3 linked regions of the Sinorhizobium fredii genome follow. The protein of the gene in region 1 interacts with the protein of each later gene in a pairwise test. Links are inferred from orthologs where the notes say so. Each region holds a gene or a part of one and is shown on either strand. Other genes may lie near its edges.

What was found. The genes of interacting proteins can lie anywhere in the genome.
Region 2: the proteins of NXT3_RS16090 (region 1) and NXT3_RS28740 interact in binary tests that used the Escherichia coli proteins (3 or more experiments, as listed by UniProt). The link is inferred for Sinorhizobium fredii from one-to-one orthologs.
Region 3: the proteins of NXT3_RS16090 (region 1) and grxD interact in binary tests that used the Escherichia coli proteins (3 or more experiments, as listed by UniProt). The link is inferred for Sinorhizobium fredii from one-to-one orthologs.

What each region holds. Positions count from the first base shown.
Region 1 is NZ_CP024307.1:3,269,029-3,271,894, reverse strand. The notes cover bases 1-2,794. They hold NXT3_RS16090 (BolA family protein), read right to left. Parts: upstream 1,642-2,794; coding sequence 1,360-1,641; downstream 1-1,359. Other genes in these bases: cobS (cobaltochelatase subunit CobS), read left to right, coding at 2,480-2,794; NXT3_RS16085 (J domain-containing protein), read left to right, coding at 1,766-2,404; NXT3_RS16095 (HlyC/CorC family transporter), read left to right, coding at 49-1,356; aroB (3-dehydroquinate synthase), read left to right, coding at 1-52. In the rest of the region: more of cobS, read left to right, coding at 2,795-2,866. UniProt on the Escherichia coli protein: Transcriptional regulator that plays an important role in general stress response. Has many effects on cell morphology, cell growth and cell division. Acts by regulating the transcription of many genes, including dacA (PBP-5), dacC (PBP-6), ampC and mreB.
Region 2 is NZ_CP024310.1:1,083,684-1,086,595, forward strand. What follows is about bases 73-2,912. They hold NXT3_RS28740 (ABC transporter permease), read right to left. Parts: upstream 2,174-2,912; coding sequence 971-2,173; downstream 73-970. Other genes in these bases: NXT3_RS28735 (ABC transporter ATP-binding protein), read right to left, coding at 73-974; osmF (glycine betaine ABC transporter substrate-binding protein OsmF), read right to left, coding at 2,246-2,912. Also shown: NXT3_RS28730 (ABC transporter permease), read right to left, coding at 1-36; more of NXT3_RS28735, read right to left, coding at 36-72.
Region 3 is NZ_CP024307.1:2,041,475-2,044,229, reverse strand. What follows is about bases 73-2,755. They hold grxD (Grx4 family monothiol glutaredoxin), read right to left. Parts: upstream 1,741-2,755; coding sequence 1,405-1,740; downstream 73-1,404. Other genes in these bases: purL (phosphoribosylformylglycinamidine synthase subunit PurL), read right to left, coding at 2,488-2,755; NXT3_RS10155 (BolA/IbaG family iron-sulfur metabolism protein), read right to left, coding at 2,126-2,359; NXT3_RS10160 (hypothetical protein), read right to left, coding at 1,874-2,119; NXT3_RS10170 (multidrug effflux MFS transporter), read right to left, coding at 73-1,035. Also shown: more of NXT3_RS10170, read right to left, coding at 1-72. UniProt on the Escherichia coli protein: Monothiol glutaredoxin involved in the biogenesis of iron-sulfur clusters.

The DNA.
Region 1 (2,866 bases):
CGTTCCGGCGTCCGAGGTGCTGGGCTTTCTCAAGGAAAAGCATCCGCGATGAGCGTCGAGGCGGCATGGCTGTTCCTGGCGGAGCACTGGCTGTCGCTCCTCTCGGTCGTTTGCCTGCTGCTCCTTTCGGCCTTCTTCTCCGGTTCGGAGGCGGCCCTGACCGCAACCTCCCGGGCGCGCATGCATTCGCTCGAGGGCAATGGCGACCGGCGCGCCGGTCTCGTCAACCGGCTGATCGAGCGGCGTGACCGGCTGGTCGGAACGCTGCTCCTCGGCAACAACCTCGTCACCATTCTCGCCACGTCGCTGACGACCAGCCTGCTGATCCGCCTCGTCGGCAACTTCGCCGTGCTCGTCGCGACGCTCGGCATGACGGTGCTGCTCGTCCTCTTCTGCGAGGTGCTGCCGAAGAGCTGGGCGATCGCCTCTCCCGATCGGTTCGCCCTTGCCGTGGCGCCCATGGTGAAGCGCTTCGTGGCGATTGCCGGTCCGATATCGGCGCTCATAAACGGGATCGTGCGCCGCCTCCTGAACCTATCCGGCGTGAAGGTTTCCTCCGACCGGCCGATGCTTTCGGCCCAGGAGGAACTGCGCGGTGCCGTCGACCTGCTTCATCGGGAAGGGGCGGTGGTCAAGGCGGACCGCGACCGGTTGGGCGGCGTCCTCGACCTCGGCGAGCTCGAGGTTTCCGACATCATGATCCACCGCACCGCCATGCAGGCGGTCAACGCGGAGGAGCCGCCGGAGGTCTGCGTCCGGGAAATCCTCGGAAGCCCCTTCACGCGCCTGCCGCTGTGGCGCGGCTCGACCGACAACATCATCGGCGTTGTCCATTCGAAGGATCTGCAGAGGGCGCTCGCCGAGCCGGGTGTCGAACCGCATACCGTCGATATCGTCAGGATCGCGCAGAAGCCATGGTTCGTGCCGGACACGACCAATCTCACGGACCAGCTCAACGCCTTCCTCAGGCGAAAGCTGCATCTGGCGATCGTGGTCGACGAATACGGCCAGGTTCAGGGCCTCGTCACGCTGGAGGACATTCTCGAGGAGATCGTCGGCGACATTGCCGACGAGCACGACCTCGACATCCAGGGCGTTCGACAGGAGGCCGACGGTTCGATCGTCGTCGACGGTTCGGTGCCGATCCGCGATCTCAACCGCGCTCTTGACTGGTCCCTGCCGGACGAGGAGGCGACCACTGTCGCCGGTCTCGTCATCCACGAAGCGAAGAGCATTCCGGAGGAGCGGCAGGCCTTCACCTTCTACGGCAAGCGTTTCATCGTCATGAAGCGGGTGAAGAACCGGATCACCAAACTGCGCATCCGCCCGGCCGAGGAGGAGGCGGCAGGGCTCTGACCTCTACCAGCGCGTCGCTTCTCCGGGCGCGGCCGGCTCCACCGCCAGCGCATGCAGGCCGGCATCGAGCTCGGGCTTCAATAGGTCGTTGATGGCGCGGTGGCGCGCCACGCGGCTCATGCCGGCAAAGGCGCTCGCGACGATCCGGATGCGCAGGTGGGTTTCGCCGCCGCCGTCGAAGCCGGGCTGGTGGCCGGCGTGCAGATGGCTTTCGTTGATCACCATCAGCCGTTCGGGATGGAAGGCCTCCTGAAGCTTCTCTTCGATGCGGTTCTGCAGCGACATGCTTCCGTCCCATTTTCCTGTTGCTCTGGCGCCGCGATATGGCGCCGGCGATGCAAAATGCGCGCACAAAGCCAGCAACATTCCGCTTTGTCAATTCTTGTTGTGACCCGTCGCAAACCCCATAATGGCTGCCATGAAGCTCGATTCAAAATACTTCGATCGAATCCGCACGCGCCCCAAGGGGGCACAGGCGCGCGTGGAGCCGTCTACGCCGACGTGCCAGTGGGACGGCTGCGACAAGACGGGCGTGCATCGGGCTCCGGTCGGCCGAAATGCGGAAGGCGAGTATTTCCTGTTCTGCTTCGAGCACGTGAAGGAATACAACAAGGGATACAATTATTTCTCCGGGCTCTCGGACACCGAGATCGCCCGCTACCAGAAGGAAGCGGTCACAGGGCATCGTCCCACCTGGACGGTCGGCGTCAACAAGAGTGCCCGCAACGGCCCGACACAATCGCAGATGCGTTCCGGCAGCGCCGGCGCCCAGGCGCGCATGCGGGATCCGTTCGGCTTCTTCAACGAGGCGCGCGCCCGGCAGGCGCGGCACGAGCCGCGGTTGCGCAAGCTGAAGACGCTCGAGGCCAAGGCCTTCGAAACGCTCGGGCTCGCCGCCTCGGCAACCTCCGCCGATATCAAGGCCGCGTACAAGGACCTCGTGAAGAAACACCACCCCGATGCGAATGGCGGAGACAGGGGCTCGGAAGACCGTTTTCGGGCCGTGATTCAGGCCTATCAATTGTTAAAACAGGCTGGTTTCTGCTAACAACGCGGATTAAGACAGAAAACACTTTTGCAGGCGAATGCGCGGCTGCCGTCCGGCGGCCGCTCTGGAGACATGATGAGCAAGATTGACCTCGACATTTCCAACCTCCCCGATACGACGATCTCGGTCCGGGAGGCTTTCGGCATCGATACGGATCTGCGCGTTCCAGCCTATTCGAAGGGCGACGCCTATGTGCCCGATCTCGATCCCGATTATCTTTTTGACCGGGAAACGACGCTCGCCATTCTTGCAGGCTTTGCCCACAACCGACGCGTGATGGTTTCCGGCTATCACGGGACCGGCAAGTCGACCCATATCGAGCAGGTGGCGTCGCGGCTCAACTGGCCCTGCGTGCGCATCAATCTGGACAGCCATGTCAGCCGTATCGATCTCGTCGGCAAGGATGCAATCGTCGTCAAGGACGGGCTGCAGATCACTGAATTCAAGGACGGCATCCTGCCC
Region 2 (2,912 bases), on another replicon or contig:
TACCGCCAGCCGCAGGAGCGTCGGGAGCGACGGCATCACCGCGGCCTCGCCGCACGTTTGACCAGGCCGTCGAGGCTGATCTTGCCGAGGATGGAGCCGTTCGCCGCCGCAACCGGCAAGGCAGAGCGCCCGGACCACAGGAGTTCGGAAAGGGCCTCGCGCTGGCTCAAGGCCTCCGGTATCGGCGTGCCCTCCGCCGCACCGGGTTCGACGGCGTCGCCTGCCGTCTCGATGGCCAACAGGCGGAATGGCCTTTCCGTCGCGCCGATCAGTTCCTCGACGAAAGGCGTTGCCGGGCGCACCAGCATCTCGGCCGGCGTTCCGTGCTGCACCACTTCGCCCTTGTCCATGACGGCGATCCGGTCGGCGAGATGGAAGGCCTCCTCCATGTCGTGGGTGACGAGGATGATCGTCGTGCCGAAATGCTTCTGGATGGCGAGCAGGTCGTCCTGCGCCTTGGCCCGGATGATCGGGTCGAGCGCACCGAAGGGTTCGTCCATCAGAAGCAGGTTCGGCTCCGCCGCCAGCGCCCGCGCGACGCCGACGCGCTGCTGCTGGCCTCCGGAGAGCTCGTGCGGATAGCGCGGCCCGAAGAAATCCGGATCGAGCTGGAAGAGGGTCAGCAGTTCTTCCACCTTGGCCTTGATCCGCGTCCTTTCCCAGCCGAGCAGCGTCGGTACGGTGGCGATGTTCTCGGCGACCGTGCGGTGCGGAAAGAGGCCGTGCCCCTGGATCGCATAGCCGATCCGGCGGCGCAGTTCGAATTCCGGCACCAGGCGATTGTCCTCGCCGTCGATCCGGATCATGCCGGAGGTCGGCTCGACCAGACGGTTGACCATCCTGATCAGCGTCGTCTTGCCCGAGCCCGATGTCCCGACGATGACGGTGATCGTATGCGGCATGACGGTGAGCGAAACGTCGCTCACCACCTCGGTTTCGTCGTATCGCTTGGTGACCCGGTCGAATTCGATCATGTGGCCTTGCCCCGGCTGTGTTTCGGACCCGTCACTTCGATCAGGGCGTCGAGGACGATCGCTGCGGCAAAAGCGAGCAGGACAGTCGGCACGGCACCAAGCAGCACGAGATCCATGGCCGTCTGGCCGATGCCCTGAAAGACGAAGACGCCGAAGCCGCCGCCGCCGATCAGTGCGGCGATGGTGGCAAGCCCGATATTCTGGACGAGCACGATGCGGATCCCGGCAAGAATGACCGGAAAGGCCAAGGGAAACTCGACTCGGGCGAGCCGCTGCCCTTCGGTCATGCCGAGCCCGCGAGCGGCATCGTTGGCCGCGCGCGGCACGCCGGCGAGGCCGACGACCGTGTTGGCGACGACCGGCAGCAGCGAATAGAGAAAGAGCGCGACGAAGGCCGGAGCGACGCCGATGCCGCGCACGCCGATTGCATGAGCGCCCGGAACATGCGTCGCAACCCAGCCGAGCGGGGCGATCAGGATGCCGAAAAGGGCGATCGACGGGATCGTCTGGATGGCGTTCAGGACATTCAAGAGCGCCGCCCGCAGCCGATCTACGCGATGGCAGAGAATGCCGAGCGGCAGTCCGACGGCGGTTGCCACGGCGAGCGATCCAAGCGCCAGCGTCAGGTGGCGGCCGGCCTCGGCCCAGAACGTCTCGGCACGACTCGCATATTCCTTGAGGATCGACAGACCATTCCATTGCCCGGTGGCGAGCATTGCGCCAATGAGCGCCAAGGCCCCCGCGAGGAATAGAAGCCGGAGGCCGGGTCCGGGGTTCAACCGAGTCAACGCATCGGCGACCAGAAGCGCAAAGGCAAGGACGAGTATCCAAAAGCCCGAGGCCGGCGAGACGCGGGCATAGGCATTGTCCGCCGGCGTCAGGCTGGCCGCAGCGCTGCCGATGAGAAAGCAGAGTGCGACGAGGGCCGCAAAGGCCGCCGCCATGCGCACGAGAACGGATGTTCTCAGGACCGCAACGATGGCACCGGACATTACAAGAGCAAGAAGTCCGTAGCCGAGCGACGGCGGCAATGCTTCCAGGATCGCCTTTCCCTCCCCCTGGACGATGCGGTTTGCCCGGAATGTCGCGAAGGGGGCAAGAAACGCCCCATAAAGCGCCAGAGCCGCAATGATTACGCCGAGCTTATCGATAATAGTAAGGGGTCTGCGCTCTATTTCCCGGATGACACCGATCGCCATGAATTGATCCGCTCGCCCCATCTTTCGCGGGGGTTGTCCGATCCAGCATCGGACAACCCCCCGTTCATCAGCCTACTTCAGGAAGCCGTTCTTCTTCAGAAAATCCTCGGCGACCGCCTTCGCCGGTTCGCCGCCCACCTGCACGCGGCCATTCAGTTCCTGCAGCGTCACGAGATCGAGCTTCTCGAAGACGGGCTTCAAAAGCGTCTCGATATTGGGATTTTCCTTCAAGATGGCCTCCCGGATGATCGGCGTCGGCTGATAGACCGGCTGCACGTTCTTGTCGTCCTCGAGGACGACCAGGCCGGAGGGCGCAATGCCGCCATCGGTACCATAGACCATTGCCGCATTGGCGCCGTTCGTCTGGTTGGCGGCCGCGGCGATGGTCGCTGCCGTATCGCCGCCCGACAGCGTGATCAATTGCTCCGGCTTCAGCGTGAAGGCGTAGGCGGTCTGGAATGCCGGCAAGGCAGCCGCGGAGTTCACGAACTCGGCGGACGCCGCCAGGATGACCTCGCCGCCGTCGCTGACATATTTGCCGAAGTCGGAAAGCGTCTTGAGGCTGTTCTTCTCGACCACCTCCTTGCGCAATGCGATCGCCCAGGTGTTGTTGGCCGGCGACGGTGTCAGCCAGACGATCTTGTTGGCATCGTAGTCAAGCTTCTTTGCCAGTTCATAGCCTTTGGCCGCATCCTTCCAGGCGGGATCGTCTGCCTTCTCGAAGAAGAACGCGGCGTTG
Region 3 (2,755 bases), 1.2 Mb from region 1 along the record:
CCCGAGTGGCTCCATGGCCATGGCGTTGAAGTTGGCAAAGATCACCCCGAACTGGAACATTGCCGCGGCGTAGAGGACCACGAAAATCGGTAGTGGCAGCGGTCCCGCGAGCGATGCACACATCCAGACGAAGCTCGCCAGGGTGAAGCCGAGAAGGGCGGCATGCGAGAGTGCCCGCATGCCGAACCGCCGCACGAGACGCGAATTGGTGAAGGAGGCGACCGCCATGAGTCCGGCAAAGCCCGCGAAGACGACCGGGAACCACACGCCGAGACCATAGATGCCGACGAGGACCTGCTGTGCCGAATTGATGAAGCCGAAGAGCGCGCCGAAGATCACGGACGTCGCCAGCGTATAGAACAGCGCCATCCGGTTCGTCACGACGATACGAAAGCCCTCCAGAATCGCAGACGCTGTGAACGGGCGTCGGTTTTCAGGAGCCAAGGTCTCCCGCAGGCGAACTGCGACGGGCGCCGCGACGGCAAGCGCGTAGAACGCGATCACGACGAAGATCATGTGCCATTCCGCAAAGATCATGATCAATTGGCCGATGCTCGGGGCGATCACCGGGACGATCATGAACACCATCATGACCAGCGACATGATCTCCGCCATTTGACGGCCGCCATAGATGTCACGCACGACGGATACGGTCACGACGCGAATGGCGGCCGCGCCGACGCCCTGCACGACGCGGAAGAACAGCAGCGCGGCGAATGTCGGCACGAAGACGATCGCGATCGCGCTCAGGGCATAGAGCGCCAGCCCGCCGAGGAGCGGCGCCTTCCGCCCGAAGCGATCGGAAAGCGGTCCGAAGAAAAGCTGTGCGAAACCCATGCCGAACAGATAGGCGGACAGGATATATTGGCGGTCGTTTTCGTCGCTGACGCCGAGGCTTGCACCAATTTCCTGCAGCCCCGGCAGCATGATGTCGATCGAAATCGCATTGATGGACATCAGCATCGCCATCAGGGCGATGAACTGGGTCTTGGTGAGGCCGGAAAGCGTCGCCGCTTGATCTATCGGTTTTGTCATTTCGGGAATCCCGCTGACCGTCCGCTCGGCGTCCGGCACAGAATGCGCCGCTGATATCGAGGGCGCAGAGTTCATCAATACTTTGATCGGTCTGTGAAATTTCAGGTCGAAGTCGAGCCTGCGCCGACTTCGATGCTATGAGTATACGGGTGCGAGAGAGTGCGCGCCCCAAGGCAATGTCTGCGTCGATCGCCCCCGTGGGGCAGTCGAAAATCTGCCGATGCGCGGTCGTGGAAGACCCCTCCGGAGCCGGTGAATTTCGTCGCCTGCTCAAGGAGTGCACCGAAATTTAGCCGAACGGCATATAGTTCCGGAATCAAAAAAGGCGGTCAGGCCGCCTTCTCCGTGCGCTGTTCCCTATTGCGGATGCTACGCAGCGCCCTTTACGGAAATGCCCTGTCCCTGAAGATGCTCCTGCAACTCGCCTGCCTGGAACATCTCGCGCACGATGTCGCAACCGCCGACGAATTCGCCCTTCACATAGAGCTGCGGAATGGTCGGCCAGTTGGAGTAATCCTTGATGCCTTGGCGCAGATCCGCATCGGCGAGCACGTTGATGCCCTTGTAGTCGACGCCGATGTAATCGAGGATTTGCACCACCTGTCCGGAGAAACCACACTGCGGAAACTGCGGCGTGCCCTTCATGAAGAGAACGACGTCGTTGGTCTTGATCTCGTTGTCGATGAAATCGTGAATTCCGCTCATGTTGTCTTCCTTCCTGGCCGGCTTCAAGGACCGGATGTCGCTTTGCTGCTTAAATAGCATGCATGGGCGCGGTTTTCACCCACCCAATTCGCAAAAATGTTGATGGTCCTCAAAATGTGGCTTTCAAACCACCTCAGGCGGAGCGGCGGCGCAGCTTGCTGCGGGATGCAGCGGTGCGGCGACGGCTCACCTGCTTCTTTGCCGGCTTGCGGATCGCGGCCTGGATGATCTCGGCAAGGATGCCGCCGGCGCCTGAGGCTTGCCTGGTACGGCGCTTCGTCCGCCGCGTCGCGGTTTTCCTGGCGCCGGTCTTCTTTAGGATCTCCTTCAGCGCACTGTCGACGACACCGCTGACGAGTTCCTTGATCAAGTCCGCCATAGGGACTCACTCCGGCGCGCTGGTCTGCAGGGCGAGCGCATGAAGTATGCCGCCCATATTTCCCTTCAAGGCGTTGTAGACCATCTGGTGCTGCTGCACGCGGGTCTTGCCGCGAAACGCTTCGGCCACGACTTCGGCGGCATAGTGGTCGCCGTCACCGGCCAAATCGCGGATCGTGACCTTGGCGCCCGGGATTCCGGCCTTGATCATGTCTTCGATATCGCCTGGTGTCATGGGCATGATATGCCAACTCCCTTGTTATTTTTCTGCGGGCGCAGGGGATGCACCCCCACTCGTAGCCTCAAGGGAACCACGATTCAGGGGCGGAAAGCAAATGATGATTTGACGGTTTTCCGCCCCGTCTGCCGTCAATTGTCCGGAGCCAGATCGCTGCCCATGTAGGTGGGGAACCAGGCTTCGTGGGCGGAACGCAATTCGTCTACCGAGACCGCCTTTGCATCGCCGAGTTTAACGGCTTCGCCTTCGGTCTTGCCGATAACCGGCAGGTCAATGCCAGCGACTGCCGCCCGAGCGACGACCGCATCGAGCTTGTCGGCAGTGACCGTCACGACATAGCGACCCTGATCCTCACCGTAGAAGGCCGCAATCGGATCGTTCTCCGGAGCAGCAATCGTC